One region of the Sutcliffiella horikoshii genome, then DNA from elsewhere that is predicted to be linked to it. Evidence: riboswitches for the same ligand, from Rfam matches in the RefSeq annotation. Region 1 holds a riboswitch; the other holds the start of a gene.
What was found. A riboswitch is a leader RNA that binds a small molecule or an ion and turns the genes downstream of it on or off. The one in region 1 is predicted to bind S-adenosylmethionine.
Positions count from the first base shown of each region.

Region 2: linked by a shared signal. The riboswitch ahead of K7887_RS21740 (iron-containing alcohol dehydrogenase family protein) and the one ahead of mtnK (S-methyl-5-thioribose kinase) in region 1 are both predicted to bind S-adenosylmethionine.

Region 1 is NZ_CP082918.1:1,453,102-1,458,516, reverse strand. Features, by position in the region: gene K7887_RS07490 (pyridoxal phosphate-dependent aminotransferase) at 1-489, opposite strand, end outside; gene K7887_RS07485 (carbon-nitrogen family hydrolase) at 588-1,370, shown strand; gene cspD (cold-shock protein CspD) at 1,747-1,944, opposite strand; SAM riboswitch class I at 2,264-2,423, shown strand; gene mtnK (S-methyl-5-thioribose kinase) at 2,525-3,721, shown strand; gene mtnA (S-methyl-5-thioribose-1-phosphate isomerase) at 3,725-4,774, shown strand; gene K7887_RS07465 (DUF6176 family protein) at 4,976-5,320, opposite strand.
Region 2 is NZ_CP082918.1:4,270,421-4,275,835, reverse strand. Features, by position in the region: gene K7887_RS21750 (DUF2238 domain-containing protein) at 124-744, opposite strand; gene K7887_RS21745 (EamA family transporter) at 926-1,798, shown strand; SAM riboswitch class I at 2,118-2,235, shown strand; gene K7887_RS21740 (iron-containing alcohol dehydrogenase family protein) at 2,295-3,410, shown strand; gene K7887_RS21735 (MetQ/NlpA family ABC transporter substrate-binding protein) at 3,407-4,219, shown strand; gene K7887_RS21730 (methionine ABC transporter ATP-binding protein) at 4,275-5,288, shown strand; gene K7887_RS21725 (methionine ABC transporter permease) at 5,285-5,415, shown strand, end outside.

The sequences.
Region 1 (5,415 bases):
CGGATTGATATCTTCATAGTTTGGTAAAAAATGATATACTTCTCTTAATGGCATGTATTCCATTTTAGCTTTAGCCAATGCGACTCCAGACCAATAATCCGGATAGCCCGGGTCTGGGACAAGAACGGTATCCCCTTCATTCAATAAACATTGGGGAATTTCCACCAGTCCCGCCTTGCCGCCAAAGAGTATGGCCACTTCCGAATCGGGATTTATGTCCACTTCGTATTCTCGTTTATAAAAAGTTGCAATCGCTTCTTTAAAAAATTGGTGACCCTGAAACGGGGAATATTTATGATGATTTGGTTTTTCAACGGCTTCCTGTAACGACTTTACAATATGTTCAGGAGTCGGCTGATCAGGGTTTCCTTGTCCAAGATTAATCACATCATGACCTTGTGCGACAACCTTCCCCACCTTTTCAACCAATGAAGCAAAGAACTGTTTAGGCAGTGTATTTAATAATTCAGATTGTTGAAAGTGTTTCACCTTTTTCACCTACTTAAAAAATTCTTGAAATCCTAGTCACAAATCATATATTGTTAGATTCAACTTGTAAAGTACTTTTTCAACGGGGGGATAAAATTATGAAATGGAAAATAGCTTGTATTCAATTTGATGTAGCTTTCGGTGATCCCGAGGCAAATATAGAAAAAGCATGTGAACTTTTGACAGTTGCAGGAAAAGATCGACCTGATATCATTGTTCTTCCTGAACTGTGGTCTACAGGATATGATCTCGGGCGCCTTGATAAAATTGCCGATTCTGGCGGTTTTGTCACGACCAAATTCCTTAAATCTGCTGCAAAAGAACTAAAAACACACATTGTGGGCGGTTCGGTCGCGAAAAAAACGAACAAAGGAATTTATAATACGATGATTACGGTTAACAAAGATGGCGAAGTTGCCGGCGAATATAGTAAATTACACCTTTTCCGCTTGATGGACGAGCATCATTTCCTTCAGCCAGGAAAGACGGATGGGATGTTTGAGCTTGACGGAGAAACATGTGCAGGATTCATTTGCTATGATATCCGTTTTCCTGAATGGATCCGCGCGCATACCACTAAAGATGCAAAAGCGATATTCGTTGTTGCAGAGTGGCCTTTGGCAAGGGTTGATCATTGGCGTACCCTTCTTATTGCAAGGGCCATTGAGAACCAGTGCTATGTAATTGCATGTAATCGTTCTGGTGCTGATCCGAAGAATGCTTTTGCAGGGCACTCGATGATTATTGATCCTTGGGGAGAAATTGTGGCTGAAGCCGGGGAAGATGAGGAAATTATTACAGCTGAGATAGATTTGGATAAGGTGGAGGAAGTAAGAAAAAGAATCCCAATCTTTGAAGACCGAAGACCACAATACTATTAATCTTTTTACTTTAGTTGATTGCTTAGTCGCCGCTGTTCCTTTTCGCAATTGGCTTCTCGCTTTCCGCGGGACGGCGCTGGAGCCTCCTCACTTCGTTGCGGGGTCTCAACCTACCGTTACTCCCCCGCTGGAGTCTCCGCCATTTGCTCCAATCCACAGCTGAACATTGCGTAAAGTTACGTTAATCCTTTTACAGCTAACCCGGTTAGAGGGCTTTTCACTAACCCTTAAATGAATGAAGCCACCTTGTTGATTGGAGTGGAAGGCCCGCAGGCAAGCGAAGCGCCTGGAACGGAAATCAACTGTATTACATATTCTCTTATTCTTCCAAAACAAAAAGGACTCCGGAGTGGAGTCCTTTTCTATTTGGCTAGCATTATTTTGTAACGTTAGCAGCTTGAGGTCCACGAGCACCTTCAACGATTTCGAAAGATACTTCTTGGCCTTCTTCTAAAGTTTTGAAACCTTCGCCTTGGATTGCGGAGAAGTGTACGAATACGTCGTCTTGACCTTCAACTTCGATGAATCCAAAACCTTTTTCTGCATTGAACCATTTTACTTTACCTTGTAACATGTTTGTTCCTCCTTGTGGTTAACCCACGTAAATATTACTATTCTTGCTCTTTCAAACATTTCAAGACGAAAACGTGTTTCTGACTTTCCATATTCACGAACAAAAATAATAGTTTAATAATAACAGGTGCCTAGCATTTTTTCAAGGTTTTAACCAAACAATTCATACAATTCCATTAAATTCTTTAAATAATCTGATATTGGTTACAACAAAGATTTTTCAAAAAACTTGTTGACAATTTTCCCGGCGTCTTGTTATTATTTTCATCAAGCAATAATTTTCACACAATTTCATACATTCACAATTTAATGATTGTGATCTCTTATCAAGAGCAGGTGGAGGGATTTGGCCCTATGAAACCCAGCAACCGACCGTAATACTGTTGTGAAACAGGGCGTTACACATTTGTGGACGCCGAACGTATTAGTTCATAAGGCACGGTGCTAATTCCAGCAGAAGTTATTTCTGGCAGATAAGAGGGGAGAAGTCTACTCTTCAAGCCTCTTTCTTATGGAAAGGGGCTTTTATTTTTAAATAAATGCCCCGTTACTAATCAATAAATCACACGGGGGTAATAAATATGACCATTACAGCAACTACAGAATACGAGCCGTTAACAGAATCAACCGCTATTTCACTAGCGAAAGATCTTGAATTTTTCAAAGATGGTGCGCTATTGCATTGCCGTGAAATCGGTGATGGAAATTTGAACCTTGTCTTTCACATTAGAGACGAAAATAACACAGGAATTATTATTAAGCAGGCATTGCCTTATGCAAAGGTTGTTGGAGAAAGCTGGCCGTTGACCTTGCACAGAGCAACAATAGAAGGAAATTACTTGAAGAACGCCGCTACTTTGGTACCTAATCTTATTCCGAAAGTTTATTATACAAACGAAGCATTAGCGATAACGATCATGGAAGACCTCTCCCATTTGGAAATCGTTCGAAATGGTTTTCTAGATGGCAAGGACTTTCCGCTTCTGTCAAAGCATATTGGTGAATACTTAGCGAAAACATTGTTTTACACTTCTGATTTTGGATTAAATCAACAAGAGAAGAAAAACCTTCAGCAGGCATTTGCAAATCCAGAGCTTTGTAAGATTACCGAAGATCTAGTGTTTACAGACCCTTTTTATGAAAGTGAGACCAACGATTATGAGCCTGAGCTGCTTGGTTCGGTCGAGGATATTTGGAATGATGCGGAATTAAAGCTTGAAGTGGCAAAACTGAAATACACATTTTTAACCAACGGAGAAGCACTTCTACATGGGGACCTCCATACAGGAAGCATCTTTGCGAGTGAAATCGATACTAAAGTTATTGACCCTGAATTTGCATTTTTCGGACCGATCGGCTTTGATGTTGGACAGTTCTTTGCCAATATCCTCTTGCAAGCAATCACCAGAGACGACAGTCAAAGGGCCAGCATCACTTCCCACCTTTATCAAGTTTGGGAAGGATTCACTTTTACCTTCTCTGACTTATGGAAGACAAACAGTGTGGAACATTTCACGCAAACACCAGGCTACTTGGATTTCTTCCTGAAAAAAGTCTTTACTGATGCAATTGGATTTGCCGGATGTGAGGTTATTCGTCGAACCATTGGTTTGGCGCATGTAGCTGACCTTGATAGCCTCAAACCTTATGAGCGCAAAATTTCAGTAAAACAACAAGCTTTGTTATTAGGGCAAACACTAATTAAAAATGCAGCAAATATCCGTAACATTCAAGATGTAGAATCACTTCTTAAGAATGAACTAAAAGGGAATGGATAAATCATGACAATTACTACTAACCTACCGCTATCTGTAGAATGGAAAGACTCTTATATTCGATTATTAGATCAACAGAAATTACCTCAAGAGACGGTTTTCATTGATTTGCATACCATTAACGATGTCTATGATGCCATTGTCACTCTTAAAGTAAGGGGGGCGCCTGCAATTGGCATAACAGCAGCATACGGGCTTGTTCTCGCTGCAAACTCTTATAACATAGTTAATTTAGATGAATTTCACAGCCAGTTGAAAAAGGACCGGGACTACTTGGCAACTTCTCGTCCGACAGCAGTAAACCTTTTTTGGGCAATCGACCGACTCCTACAAGTGTCTTTGCACGCTTCTTCCGTGAACGAAGCAAAAACAAATCTTGTTCATGAAGCAATTCAAATCCAACTCGAGGACGAAGCAACATGCAGGCTTATCGGCGAGCATGCTCTTTCCTTGTTTCAAAAAAACGATAAACTGCTGACCATCTGTAATGCAGGATCTATTGCAACGGCCCGTTACGGAACAGCATTAGCTCCATTTCATTTGGCAAAAGAAAAAGAGTTCCCATTAAGTGCTTTTGCCTGTGAAACAAGACCAGTTCTACAGGGATCGCGATTAACTGCCTGGGAGCTGCAACAATCGGGAGTGGATGTAACGTTAATTACCGATAATATGGCTGCGCACACCATTAAGACCAAGAATATTTCAGCTGTTATAGTCGGCGCTGACCGAATCACTGCCAATGGAGACACCGCAAACAAAATTGGCACATACGGACTTGCCATTCTCGCTAAAGCTTTTGGTATTCCGTTTTATGTAGCTGCACCTTTATCTACTTTTGATTTATCGAAGCAAACTGGAGAGGAAATTGAAATCGAGGAAAGAAGCCCTGAGGAAATTACCCACCTCGGAGGGAAACAAATTGCTCCAGATGACATTTCAGTTTTTAACCCGGCATTTGACGTTACTCCAAGCGAACTGATTACCGCCATCATTACCGAAAAAGGCATCATCAGAGGCGATTACACAAAAGCAATTTCTTTACTTTTTAAAGATTAATAGACAATGATTTCATTACGTAAAAATTACACTTACTGTTGATTTCCGTTTCAGGCGCTTCGCTTTCCATGGGCGGTCCGGAAGCCTCCTCGGGCTAATGCCCTGCGGGGTCTTCCCTGTCCCTTCCTCCCATAGGAGTCTTCGCGCCTTCCACTGCAATCAACAGGGTGTCCTTATTAGCATGTTTATTATAATTATGGGTTAAATCATACTGTTTCTTACCTTTTGAGGTATCATAATCACTTCTGTCTTTAAGTCGATTGGTTTAAAGGTAGCGTCTATACATTCATTCCAAAACTCTAAATGCTTTTTATCTATCCAATGTTCTGATTGATCTACTTCTTGTCCTCCTTCACCTTGCACTGAATACCAATATAAAAACTCTTCACCATTTAGATTCTCCCTAAAAATGGTTTCAACATACATATTCTCTCCCTCTAACGTAACAAGAACATCTTTCATATTATCCTTCAAAAACTTCAACCATTCTTTTACTCGGTCTGATTTACCTTCTTTAACCCTAAATCTCGTTAATTCTACGTTCATTTTATATGCCTCCCCTTTTAAATATTTTTCTATTTGATTTCTAGCTGTGGATTGAAGCAAATGGCGTAGACTCCTGCGGGGGAGTAGCGACAATG
Region 2 (5,415 bases), 1.5 Mb from region 1:
TCCCTTTAGATATTTTTATCCAAAGGGATTTTTTAAAGTGAAAAGAAAGATGTTTGTATAAAGGGAATAAATTATAACATGGTATTTTTGACATCTACCTTCTTTTAAGTAAATATCAACCCATTATTTAAATTTATCTAATTCTTTATAAAGAATCTTTGTGAATAGAAGCGAAAGAATAGAACCTACTAATAAAAGTGCCATATCCCATTGGGCATCCCATATATCTCCTTGCATACCTAAAAAATCGTTTGTGACTTTCCCTTTATTCCCTATTTTTGCACTTGCCCACTCAATGATTTCATAGAAAGCCCCGATTGCTAGAGTTATACATAGAGCAATAAAGTTTGTGGTTTTACTTTTCGATAAAGCTGTTTTCCTTAATAATATCTCTATTATAACTAACACAATAGACCCTTTTAGAAAATGACCGAACCGATCATAGTGGTTTCTTTGTAAATCAAAATAGTCTCTAATCCATGAAAAGAGAGGGACTTTGGAATAAGAATAATGCCCTCCTATAAACGTTAAAATGACTAGAAGGGTAATGATGAAATAGGAAACAGTGGTAAGGCGAAACTTATTGTATGTTGATATTAAAAATATTAAGACTAATACTGAAGGTAAAACCTCCACCAACAAAATCATATAACCTTCTACAGGTTTAATTAGGGACCAAATAAGAACGAGTATAACCACAAATGAGAAAAAAAAATGTATCGAACTTGCTTTTTTACCTAACACTCAAATCATCTCTCCATCAGAAAACAAGATGGATATAGTATTTGCTAAAATTAAAAAAATATAGAAAGAGGTATGGTTGCTGGTTTCTGAAAAAAGATAGGCAAAAATTAAGTTATAAATCCTTTACTAAGAGGTATTGTTATCTTTACGGGTTTTAAGAGGAATAAGTGGAGGTAACAGTATGCGTGTAGGTGGGTTTGGATTAGTAACTTTAGCAGCAATATTATGGGGCATTTCCGGAGGACTCGGCGGATTTTTAATGGATAAAGGTTGGGACCCCCTGGTCATCTCCTTTTATAGGGGAACAGTAGGTTTATTATGTATTCTTATTTGGTTCTTGTTCCAGCCTACCCGGTGGAATAAGCCGCTGCTGTTCTGGTCCATTGTGGCAGGTGTTGGAGTAGCAGGGAATTTTATTTTTTACTTTGTCAGTATCTCAGAGGCCAGTATTGCGGTAGCGGCAACATTGATGTATACTGCGCCAGTTTTTGTCCTTCTTATCTCTTTTATACTTCGTCTTGAACAAGGGTCATTATTTAAATGGCTGGCTATTGGTTTGGTGATGGCTGGAGTGGTATTGCTGACAGAGGTTTACAGCATTGGCTCCGATAGTATCACGATGCTTGGACTTGGTGCAGGGTTAGGCGCGGGGTTATCGTATGCATTATTCATTTTTGGTTTTAAAAATGCCTCGCGCCACGGGCAACCGCAAGGAATTTTAACGATCGCATTTCTTGCCTTTACTATCATTACGATGTTTTTCACTGATCGGAGTGAAGCAGTTTCTCTTTTTAACTCACCGGACTTATTATGGATGATTCTTTTAGGGATATTGGGAGCAGGCTTGTCATTCTTCTTGTATGTAGTTGGTTTGAAACGAACATCGCCGACTTCAGCTTCCATTATTGCAATGGTGGAACCGGTCACTGCGTCCCTTTTTGGATTTATTGTTTTGAGTGAACTGCTTACAGCAACCCAGCTTGGAGGTATGGCAATCATCTTGGTGACAGTGACCATCTTAGGTGTGAAGCAGAGTAGAAAAAGTAACTCTTGAATAAAGAGGACAGGTTCCTCGACCCGTCTATACACTAAAGCATAGTTGCGTTTATGTTCCTGTCCTTCAATTTGATTTTTTAGACCTGTACCTCACTCATAAATGCATGAGTATTATCTTCTGTATATATTTAAAAAATACCATTCATGTTTCTGATTTTCCTATTTTCGTTACAGTATGTAGTTCATCGAAAATAATATTAAATAATACCAAGCCTTTCGTCTCCTGATTCTTTGTTGCTTTACCTCTTGACAGCATTAAAAATACAGACTATACTTACAATTAAATTTTAGAATTTTACTAATTTAATATGCAAATTCTCTTATCAAGAGAGGTGGAGGGACTGGCCCTATGATGCCCGGCAACCATTCTTATGTTTTTCGTAAGGAAAGGTGCTAATTCCAGCAAGACACGTGGAGTGTTTTGGAAGATGAGAGAGGACAGAGTATTTTTAAATACGTAAGCCTCTCTTTTTTATTAGGGAGGCTTTTTTATTTTGTCTACAATATGGGGGGGGAGGAACATTTCAATTCGAATTCAAGGAGCACCAAGCTTTTATAAATGCAAGGAGGATATACTGCAGGAATTGTCCGTGCTTTTAAAGGAAAGGGACATAGGTTCCTTGCTGATCATTCATGGAGAGAAGTCATTCCAGGCTATTAAACCGTATTGGCCGGAGCGTGAGGAGGCTAATGCGACGTATGTTGCTTACTCCGGTATCTGTTCAGAATCTGAAATAAAAAGATGTAAAGAGCTGGCAGAATCCTTACACGTCGATGCTGTCATTGGAATAGGCGGAGGGAAGGTCCTGGATCTTGCAAAGGCTGCAGGCCATGAGGCTAAAAAGGACGTCATCCTCATACCGACACTTGCCTCTACTTGTGCGGCTTGGACACCGTTAAGCGTCATATATGATGACGAGGGACGCTTCCAAACCTACACAGTCTTTCCCCGCAGTACCTATATGGTTCTAGTAGAACCGAGGGTGATCCTAGGAGCACCGTCAAGATATTTGAAAGCTGGAATTGGGGATACGCTTGCCAAATGGTATGAGGCGAATGCCATTGTGCATGGATTGGATTACATCCCGTTGCCTGTGGAGGTAGCACTGCATGCAGCAAAATTAAGTAGAAATCGATTATTAGAGGAGAGCCATCAAGCGCTGATAGATTGCGAGGCAGGTAATCTTTCCCCTTCTGTCCTCACCATTATCGAGGCGAATATTTTGCTGGGGGGAATGGTAGGTGGCTTTGGAGATGAGTATGGAAGAGTGGCGGGAGCACATTCGATCCATAATGCACTAACACATCTACCTGGCACAACGGAGCTGCTTCATGGAGAAAAGGTGGCATATGGGATACTCGTACAACTTGCACTGGAGGGGAACGAGGAAGAAATCAGCTCGCTGCTCCCTTTCTATAGGCAAATAGGATTGCCATCCTCTTGTGGGGACCTACATATTCAGGGGCGAGATGATATACATCTAATCGCTGAAAAGGCGCTTTTGCCTCACGAATCCATCCATTTTATGAAAAACAAATTTACGCAGCAGGATATTGTTGCTGCCATTGCAAAACTAGAAACATTACAAAAAGGAGAGAGAGAAGCATGAAAAAATTCGCAGTATTATGCATGAGCATTCTTTTATCATTGGTAGTCACCGCTTGTGGAGGAGAGCAAGGGGAGGGACAGGCGTTAAGTGAGGATAAGTTGAAAATAGGAGTGACCGCTGGCCCGCATGAACAGGTTTTAGAGAAGGTGAAGGAAGTAGCAGAAGAAGATGGGCTAGAGATTGAAATTGTCGTGTTCAATGAATATGTGATGCCTAATGTGGCTCTTGCAGAAAGAGAATTAGACGTAAATAGCTTTCAGCACAAACCATACCTAGATCAATTTAAAGAGGACCGGGGCTTAGATCTTGTGGAAATTGCCAATACCGTCAACTTTCCAATGGGAATGTACTCCGATTCCATTACCGACGTAAGCGAATTAAAGGATGGAGATAAAGTAGGGCTTCCAAATGATCCGACAAATGGAGCGCGTGCACTTATCCTTTTTGAACAAGCGGGATTAATCAAGCTTAAAGATGGCGCTGGGGTTGGAGCTACAGTAAAGGATGTGGAGGAGAACGAATTAAATCTTGAATTCGTGGAGCTTGAGGCAGCTCAAATCCCCCGTCAGCTAGATGAGTTGGCAGCTGCCGCCATCAACACAAACTTTGCAGTGGAACATGGACTTGTTCCAACCGAGGATTCGATCTTCATGGAGCCAGGTGATTCTCCTTGGGTGAACTTGCTCGCTGTTCGTACCGAAAACAAAGATGATCCGGTTTTAGACAAACTGATCAAGGCTTACCATTCAGACGAAGTAAAGCAATTTATTGAAGAAACGTTCGAAGGCTCTGTTTTGGCATCTTGGTAAAAAAAAGGAGCTGCTTACTATAGCGGCTCTTACTTCTTAGAGTAGGAGGAACATAATGATTAATCTAGTCCACTTAGAAAAGACCTTTAAAACAAAAAAAGGGAAGGTAGAAGCATTGCGAGATGTTTCCTTGGAGGTACAAAAAGGAGAGATTTATGGCGTGATCGGGTATAGCGGTGCTGGGAAAAGCACCTTGATCCGGTGTGTGAATCTCCTTGAGAGGCCTTCTAATGGGAAGGTCTTGATAGACGGAACTGATCTTACCTCCTTATCTTCGCAGAAGCTGCTACTTGCCCGAAGAAAAATTGGCATGATCTTTCAAGGCTTTAACCTATTAAAAACAGCGACTGTTTACGATAACATCGCCATCCCCCTTCGTTTAACTGGCTTGCCCAAGTCCCAAATTGATGAAAGGGTAACGAAGTATTTGTCTATTGTTGGGCTGAAGGATAAGACGGACGCCTTTCCCGGTCAACTTTCGGGAGGGCAAAAGCAAAGGGTTGCGATTGCACGTGCATTATCACATGAACCAGAAATTTTACTAAGTGATGAGGCGACAAGCGCCCTTGATCCGGACACAACAGAGTCCATTTTAGAGCTATTATTAAAGATCAACGAGGAGCTAGGAATCACGATCCTGCTCATCACGCATGAGATGCACGTTATCCAACGAATCTGCGACAGGGTGGCGGTCATGGAAAATGGGAAGATTATTGAGCAGGGAAAAACCGTGGATATTTTTACCCATCCAAAAGAAAAAACAACCAAGAAATTTGTCAATAGTCTGTTTAACCATCAGCTGACAGAAGAGGTTTTCCAATCTCTTCAAGGCACAGGGAAAATTGTGTCTTTCAAATATATAGGATCCTCTTCCAATGATCCCGCACTCGCGACCATCAGCAAAAAATTTGATGTGTATCCAAATATCCTTTCCGGGAATATCACCGAGCTTAAAGGAACACCTTTTGGAAGCCTGCTCGTGCACTTAAGGGGACCGGTGGAAGAGACAGAGAAATCCATTCAATATTTGAAAGACCAAGGGATCATCATTGAGGAGGTGGCAGGATGATTATCGAATTCTTTGATACATGGGGAAGTGATATTTGGGAGGCAATTATCCAAACCTTTCAAATGGTATCCATTTCTTTATCGATTTCCATTGTGATCGGATTGCCCCTTGGAGTTTTCCTTGTTTT